2 linked regions of the Anaerobacillus alkaliphilus genome follow. The protein of the gene in region 2 interacts with the protein of the main gene of each other region in a pairwise test. Links are inferred from orthologs where the notes say so. Each region holds a gene or a part of one and is shown on either strand. Other genes may lie near its edges.

Region 1 (4,177 bases), on a different replicon or contig from region 2:
CGTGAGTAGTTGAATGGAATGGTGCATATAAACCATAGTCTGCATCAGCTGTAACTGCTGTCCAACCAAGAACGAACATCTCGTGTTCACCTGCTGCTGTTTTCTCTAGGTAAGTAGCCCATACCATTTTTTCAATCGCTACTTCAATACCGATTTGTGCTAACTGTGATTGAACTAACTCAGCGATATCCGTACGCTCTTTGTTCCCGTCATCAACCATTAAAGTTGTTTTAAATCCATTTGGGAAACCAGCTTCAGCTAGTAATGCTTTCGCGCCTTCAACATCATAAGCAAGTGGATTAAGATCTGTTGAAGATCCGGTCACTAGTGGAGCAAGAGGACCGACAGCCATTAATCCATTTCCATCTAAAATACCATCAACAATATCTTCTTTTTTAAGAGCCATTGAAATCGCTTGACGTACTTTTTTATTGTCAAACGGTTTTTTACCTAAGTTGAAACCAACATAGTCCATACGAGTACTCTTAATTCTATTCACTGTTACACCAGCAAGTTGTTCAACACGGTTAACATCTGAAGGACCAACCAACATCGCATGAGCCTCACCAGTTTCAAGCATTGCTACGCGTGTTGCTTGCTCAGGAACAATTTTGATTGTGAGAGTATCTACACTTGTTTTATTTCCCCAATAATCTTCATATCTTTCAAACTTAATTTCGTTACCTGCTTCCCAAGATACGTATTTAAAAGCTCCAGTACCTACTGGATTTTCGGTTACTTTTAAACCGCCGTCACGCTCGGTTTGGATTGCTTTCGGTGAAATAATTGAACCTGCGTTATGTGCTAAGTGCGTTGCAAGTGGGGCGAACGGATTTTTCGTTTTCACCACAACAGTATATTCGTCTTTCACAATGACTTCTTCAATCATGTTGACTACTGTTACACGTGGAGATGCGAATTCAGGATCTAAAATACGATCGAATGTAATTTTTACAGCTTCTGCATTAAAGTCAGTTCCATCATGGAATTTAACGCCTTGTCGTAATTTGAATTCCCAATTTAGTTCATCCAGTTGTTTGAATTCTGTTGCAAGAGCCGGAGCTAATTTTCCATTCTCATCGTACTCTACTAATCTTTCAAAAATTTGTGACGTCGCATTCGTTGTTGCTGTGTCGTTGCTTCCGTGTGGATCAAGCGTTGGTGCATCAGAAGCCAATAGGAAGACTAAATCTCCACCTTTTTTACCTCCAGCAGTTTCTTCGTTACTTGTACATGCTGCTAATGCTAAAACGAAACACAGCAAAAGTACTAAATGAATTTTTTTGAAAATTCTCATTGAATTTTCCCCCTATGTTTATCTAATTTATTGTTCATAGAAATTCCAGCAATAACCATGAACAATTCTTATGTTAAAGTCTGAATATTTTACTTACAAGCAATAAATCGCTGGTTGGATCAATTCACTGAAGCTTGGTGGGGTCATAAACCGCTGCTTTTCAACAGCCACAACTTACTTCAGCACACTAAATAATACTTACTTATTTATTAGTTATGGTAAAATGTATAAGTCAACAGTTAGATGTGAAAATAGTGGTATGGAAACAAAAGCATTTGTAGGAAGAATGGAGGACGTTTTTCGTGGCAAAAGTTACAGCACATCAGTTAATGGAAAAATTACAGCTTGAATTGGTAAGTGGTGAAGAGGGAATTTATAGGCCAATCACTACGAGTGATATTTCTCGTCCTGGCATGGAAATGGCCGGTTATTTTAACTATTATCCGGCAAAACGTGTGCAATTATTGGGGAAAACAGAGTTAACGTTTTTTGATCAACTTTCAGATGAGGAGAAAGTCGACCGGATGGAACGTCTTTGTACATACGATACACCTGCAATCATCCTTTCACGAAACATTGAAGTACCACGACAACTACTGGAGGCTTCTCAAAAAGTTGGTGTTCCAGTCATGCGTTCTAGTCTAACGACTACACGATTAAGTAGTACTCTAACTAACTATTTAGAGAGTGAGCTAGCACCGATGACAGCCGTGCACGGTGTTTTGATTGATATATATGGAATTGGTGTGTTAATTACTGGTTCTAGTGGAGTCGGGAAAAGTGAAACGGCACTTGACTTAGTCCGACGTGGACATCGTCTAGTCGCTGATGACTCTGTTGAAATTCGCCAAGAACATGATGGGTTAATTGGGAGATCTCCGGAATTAATTCGTCACTTATTGGAAATTCGCGGATTAGGAATTATTAATGTTATGACGTTATTTGGAGCGGGTGCTGTTCGGATTTTTACGCCAATTATGATGACTGTTCATCTTGAATTATGGGATCAAACCAAAGCTTATGATCGTCTAGGGCTTGATGAAGAGATGATGCGTATTTTTGATACAGACATCCCAAGAATTACGGTACCTGTTCGTCCTGGACGTAACTTGGCCGTTATTATCGAGGTTGCAGCCATGAATTACCGTCTAAAACGAATGGGGATTAACGCTGCCGAAGAGTTTTCAGCTAGATTATCAAACGTCATTACTGATGGCGATAAAGAGGAAATTTAGAAGATAATTAGGAATTGTGAATTGTGAATTATGAATTATGAATTATGAATTATGAATTATGGTTAGAGCACAGCTTCGATGCCGGCAATTCAAAATTCTTAATTCAAAATTTAAAAGAAGAGGTGCTAAACTATGATTTTTCAAATTCAACCTTTAAACCCAGTCGCCATTGACTTGGGGTTTCTCACGGTTTATTGGTATGGTCTGATAATTGGTTTTGGGGCATTTTTAGGGTACATTATCGCAAACCGTGAGGCAGTAAGGCGTGGCTTGCCTAATGACCTGTTTGCTGACATTTTATTATGGGCGATCCCAATCGCCATTCTTTCATCTAGGCTTTATTATGTTCTATTTAAATGGGATTACTATAGCCAAAACCCAGGGCAAATTTTTGCGATCTGGGAAGGCGGCTTAGCAATTCATGGTGGTTTAATCGGAGCATTAATTACTGGTTATATTTTTGCAAAAAAACGTGGGGTTTCCTTTTGGAAGCTGGCTGATATTGCAGCACCAAGTATTTTACTCGGTCAGGCGATCGGGCGTTGGGGAAATTTCATGAACCAAGAGGCTCACGGTGGTCCGGTTGATCCGGGATTTTTACAAAACTTGTTTATCCCGCAATTCATTATTGATCAAATGTATATTAACGGTCAGCACTATCATCCAACGTTCTTATATGAATCTCTTTGGAGTTTACTAGGGGTTGCCTTATTAATTTATTTACGTCGCGTAAATCTTCGTCGTGGTCAAATGTTCTTATTTTACGTGATCTGGTATTCATTCGGAAGGTTTTTCATTGAAGGCTTACGAACAGATAGTTTAATGATGTTTGATTTGCTGAGAACGGCTCAAGTAGTTTCGTTAGTTTCAATTATTGCTGCAGTTGTCCTAATTATTTATCGCAACAAAATGGGTCTAGCAGACATCCGTTATCTAGATGCAGAACCTGAGCAAAAGAAAGCTAAGAAAAAGAAGTCCAAATAAGGAGTGAGAGATTTTGGGTAGTATAAAAAGGGGATTACTAGTAGGTTTACAGACAACTTGGACTTTAGGAAAAATCATTTTTCCGATAACCCTTTTGGTGACGTTAATTGGCCATACTCCATTGTTAACATGGCTTGCTCAAATTCTCTCACCAGTTATGAATTTGATTGGTTTGTCAGGAGAAGCTGCCATACCTTTAGTTTTAGGAAATATCCTGAATTTATATGCGGCCATTGGTGCCATACTAACCTTAGATTTAACGGTTAAAGAGGTTTTTATTTTAGCAGTGATGCTTTCCTTTTCTCATAATTTATTAGTTGAATCTGCGGTCGCCACAAAAGTTGGAATTCGGATGTCAGTCGTACTCGCAGTTCGCATTGGACTCGCACTGTTTTCTGCGGCGGTCATCAACTTTTTCTGGGATGGTGGAGGAGAGCAGGCACAATATGGGTTAGTATCAGCACCGTCAACGGAAGTCAGCGGTTGGGGACAAATCCTCTATCAAGGGCTTGAGAGTGCAACACTCGGGGTGTTTCAATTAGCCCTTATCGTAATCCCACTCATGGTAGCGATTCAAATTATGAAAGATCTAAACTGGCTCAACTGGTTCTCAAAAGCGATGTCTCCTTTTACAAGAATGTTAGGAATGAAAGAGAACACT
Region 2 (4,183 bases):
GCTTACACACCCATAGAAGCCCAGCATTCTACCATATCTTATATACATCTCTCTATGTTCTATTTCAAATTTCATTTTCTTGACTAAAGAGAACGTGTGAATCATTCCATACATGAAGAGTAGCGCTAAAGCGAATAATCCAAAGACAAAACCATACATTTTCATTCCCTCCCCTTTATGCATCTTTTTTTAAGCTCATTAGTACTGTGGGCAAAAGAATATTATTGAAATATTATAATTATATTCAAAGATTGGGCAAAGTGTGATAATCTAATAAAAAAACGGAAAACCCTAAAGAGGAAAGGATTGGTGAAAATTATGAATGGAAAATCGCTATTCTACGGTTTTATCACAGGAAGTGTTATCGGTGGGACAATTGCTTTGCTATCTACTCCAAAATCAGGAAATGAAGTACAACAATTAGTAGTTAGCAATGTCAACAATCTTATGACTTCTCTCACCAATGTTCGAGAAAAGACAGTTCAACTTAGAAACCAGGTAGAATCCGTGGCAAAAGATGGGGCTTCAACTTTTAAGACAGTTACGTCTGATGTTAAAAACTCAATTAATGAGTGGAAAAAGGATGTTGAACCTACAATGAATGACATCCAAAAGAGTATTCAAGAACTCCATGAGACCATTGATCAACTTGAAAAAGAAATCAAAAGACCATTAACCTAATACTTGTTACAAAAGCTAAGTAATCCTTTAGCAATTGCTGAGAATGTCACAAAATTAAAGCAAAAAAGACATAACTTGGCTTCAAGTCATTCATTATGACGGGAGCCTTTTTTGTCTATTTGGCACATAAATTCTAAAAACTTCTCCTTTAAAGCTCTACTGCAGTGCATATTTTCAGAAAAATAAAATAAATTCAATTTTATGTTGTTATTAGTTTAGATAATATGCTATTATGTAAATAACATTTTACTGAAAAAATAATGAAAATTCTAAATTGCTTTACTCTTTGTATCATCAATTCATATTTATACGGAGGTTTTATATGGATAAAAGTGCGCCATACTCCATTAAACAATCAATTATATTTTCTCATAAAGTGGCTCAATTAAGTAAAGCTTTATGGAAGTCCACGGAAAAGGATTGGCAAAACTGGATTAAGCCGTTTGAATTAAACATTAATGAACATCATATTCTACTTATTGCTTATCAACTGGAGGGGGCCTCCATTTCTGATATTGCGAAATTTGGTGTCATGCATGTATCTACAGCCTTTAATTTCTCAAAAAAATTAGAGGAAAGAGGATTACTTACATTCTCAAAGAAACAAAATGACAAGCGTAACACATATGTATACTTAACTGCTGAGGGCGAAAGACTACTCTTAGACACTTTAGAAGTATACGATCCGAAGAATAATGGTGTATATGAGGGGTCATTGCCGATTAAAGAGCTTTATGGAAGATTTCCGGAATTTTCAGAGCTAATGACTATTGTCAGACATATTTACGGGGCAGATTTCATGCTAATCTTTGAAAAAACACTTGAAAAAATGGAACAAGATTTTAGTGAGGAAAATGGGAAGTTAATTGCAAAGCCTAGTGCGAATGCTGAAACAATTTAATTTTTCTGGATAATTGAAATAAACTCAGCCATCAACCCTTGATAGATGCCTTGTTCGTACAAAGCATCTATTGTTTTATGTGGATTTAACTTATAATTAAGCATACCAACAAAGTGTGTGAGAAGAGGGAGAAACGTAACAAATCCCTCTTCTTTTTGCCTTTTATACTCATTGTTTAATTTTGTACAGAGAACATAAATTTCCTCAACTTCTTTTTTTGAAAGCTCATGTTTAATGATTAGTGCATAAAAAGGGTAGGAGTTATTAATTACAGACAGAAAAAGTTCTTGATAGAACTCTAATCTTAGCATTTTATCTTCATTTGTTTCCATAATAATCCCCTTTCGTATGATTTGTCATTATACATGAGTTCTCGCAGGAGTGGCAACATGTGAAAACGTGTGTCCTTGTTATTAATTATTACCCTTAGACACCAGTTCAAATTCAATTTGATCGCTTTCTAAATCAAATTTTATTATTCTAATATACATTGTTTCTAATGCCTCTATATCATTTAGCCTTAAAAATATCATTTCCTCATTCACATCAACCAGGATCCATTCAGGAAAACTAATGGTGTTCTTGATAAGTCTAAACAGCGTTTCAGATGGTAATCGGAATTCTCCAATTTGAAATTTTTCACTTCTCAATGCCAAATTCCCACCTTGTACTTCAGGCTGCAAATACAATTGAAATGGGACAGTTCTTCCGAGCAGTGGGACAGCAGCTTCTAACAATACGTGTTCATCTAAGATAATTTGAAAATTCCGTCCGTGGTCACGTGTAATTTGTTCCGCCAAAAAGTAATTAAGCTTTTCTTTTGTTGTTGTAATAACAAACAAAGTCTCTCCACTTGACTGATAACTGTCATACCCATAATTTGTGGATGCCGGGAATAGGAGATAAAACGTAACCAATAATATAACAATCAGTAATAATAAGCTACTTGTTAGGCAAAAAAATGCAAGTTTCCACCAATTTTTATTTTTCCCCAAAGTATCAACTCCTTTATATTTTAAGGTAAAAAGCTATCTTTTTTAAAGAAAATTTGATAAAGTTATAGATGGTATCCTACTGAATGGAGGTAACTAATGCTAATTTTTTATTTTCCTTTTGCATTATTTATTTTATTTATGATTAATTCAATGACCAATACTTTATGTCTTCAAAAAGAAATTCCTGAAGAAAAACAACCTAAAGTATTTCGGACAATTAATGTCTTAATTACAATACTACTAACATCATCATATATAAAAATCCTCTTCACATAAAGTGAAGAGGATTTTTAATTTATTTTTTTTATTTCTAACAAATTTATGCTATAGTATTCATTGTGCCGAATTAGAAGATAGTTTAAGGAGAGTTGCAAAATGAAGAAATTGGTTACAGCAATAGCTTTAACAGGTCTTATTGCACTTACAGCTTGTAATGGTAATAGTAATGGTGACACTGAAAGCAACATTGTAGCAGAAATTGAGGGGCAAGCAATTACAGAAGCAGAATTTGTTGAAGCACTTAAGGAAAAACATGGAGAAGCTGTCCTTTTTTCTTTAGTACAAGACAAAATATTTGCTGCACATGCACAAAGACTTAATGTTACTGACGAAGACATTGATAAAGAACTGAACGAAGTCCGTGATGCTTATGACTTAGGTGAAGATGAAGCTTTCTTGAGCTTTTTAAACACGCAAGGATTTTCAAGCATTGAAGATTTCCGTAATTTAGTTATGCAACATTTAGTTGTACAAAAGGTTGCTTCAGAAGGCGCTGTAGTTACTGAAGAGGAGGTTCGTGCGGAATATGAAGCTGGTCGCGAGTTAGAAGCGAGCCATATTTTAGTACAGGACCTAGAAACAGCTGAAGAAATCTTAGCTAAACTTAATCAGGGCGAAGATTTTGCTGAACTAGCCCAAGAGTACTCTATTGACCCTGGAAGTGGTGCAGCAGGTGGAAGCTTAGGTTCGTTTGAACGTGGTCGAATGGTACCAGAATTTGAACAAGCAGCATTTTCTCTAGCTGTTGGAGAAATTAGTGACCCTGTTCAATCTGATTTTGGTTACCATATCATTAAAGTTACTGAACGTACTCCTTTTGAAGAGTCTTTTGAGGATGTAAAAGATGAACTTGAGGCATTGCTAGCAAGAAGACAAGCCCGTCCACTTGAAGAGGTTCAGCGCGAAATAATGGACACAGCTAATGTTCAGATTAAAGACGAGCAATTTAAGCATGTATTTGATCGTTAGAAATATTTAACAGGACTATGCTTCCTAGAGAAGCTTAGTCTTTTTCCTTTTGCATATAGGGTATCCCTCACCGAAATGCAGAATTCCATTTCTGCCCAGTACGAATCACTCATGTATTACATACAGTGATTAAGAGGCTAAGACCTCCTAAACTTTCTGAAAGGGTGATTTAACATGGCAGGATGTTTCACAGGAGCACCAGTTACAGGTGGAGCAGGAGCAGGATTTGCATTAATCCTAGTTCTATTTATCTTATTAGTAATCATCGGTACAGCATACGTTGGTTATGGTTACTAATTAAAACAGTGAAAGGAGCTGACCTGCGTCAGCTCCTTTTATGTTTTAATTAATTGTTTGG

The links. Proteins that work in one complex are often made in the same cells at the same time.
Region 1: the proteins of DS745_RS13405 (region 2) and hprK interact in binary tests that used the Bacillus subtilis proteins (3 or more experiments, as listed by UniProt). The link is inferred for Anaerobacillus alkaliphilus from one-to-one orthologs.

What each region holds. Positions count from the first base shown.
Region 1 is NZ_QOUX01000032.1:131,763-135,939, forward strand. The notes cover bases 780-3,565. They hold hprK (HPr(Ser) kinase/phosphatase), read left to right. Parts: upstream 780-1,599; coding sequence 1,600-2,532; downstream 2,533-3,565. Other genes in these bases: DS745_RS09520 (glutathione ABC transporter substrate-binding protein), read right to left, coding at 780-1,297; lgt (prolipoprotein diacylglyceryl transferase), read left to right, coding at 2,665-3,516; DS745_RS09535 (nucleoside recognition domain-containing protein), read left to right, coding at 3,530-3,565. Outside these bases: more of DS745_RS09520, read right to left, coding at 1-779; more of DS745_RS09535, read left to right, coding at 3,566-4,177. UniProt on the Bacillus subtilis protein: Catalyzes the ATP- as well as the pyrophosphate-dependent phosphorylation of 'Ser-45' in HPr, a phosphocarrier protein of the phosphoenolpyruvate-dependent sugar phosphotransferase system (PTS).
Region 2 is NZ_QOUX01000042.1:102,922-107,104, reverse strand. What follows is about bases 1-2,792. They hold DS745_RS13405 (HTH-type transcriptional regulator Hpr), read left to right. Parts: upstream 1-1,003; coding sequence 1,004-1,582; downstream 1,583-2,792. Other genes in these bases: DS745_RS13390 (hypothetical protein), read left to right, coding at 2,674-2,792; DS745_RS13395 (YpmS family protein), read right to left, coding at 1,996-2,577; DS745_RS13400 (DUF1878 family protein), read right to left, coding at 1,579-1,914; DS745_RS13410 (YtxH domain-containing protein), read left to right, coding at 319-681; DS745_RS13415 (hypothetical protein), read right to left, coding at 1-159. Outside these bases: more of DS745_RS13390, read left to right, coding at 2,793-2,853; DS745_RS13385 (peptidylprolyl isomerase), read left to right, coding at 2,953-3,825; DS745_RS13380 (YjcZ family sporulation protein), read left to right, coding at 4,000-4,122; DS745_RS13375 (sporulation YhaL family protein), read right to left, coding at 4,168-4,183. UniProt on the Bacillus subtilis protein: Negative regulator of protease production and sporulation.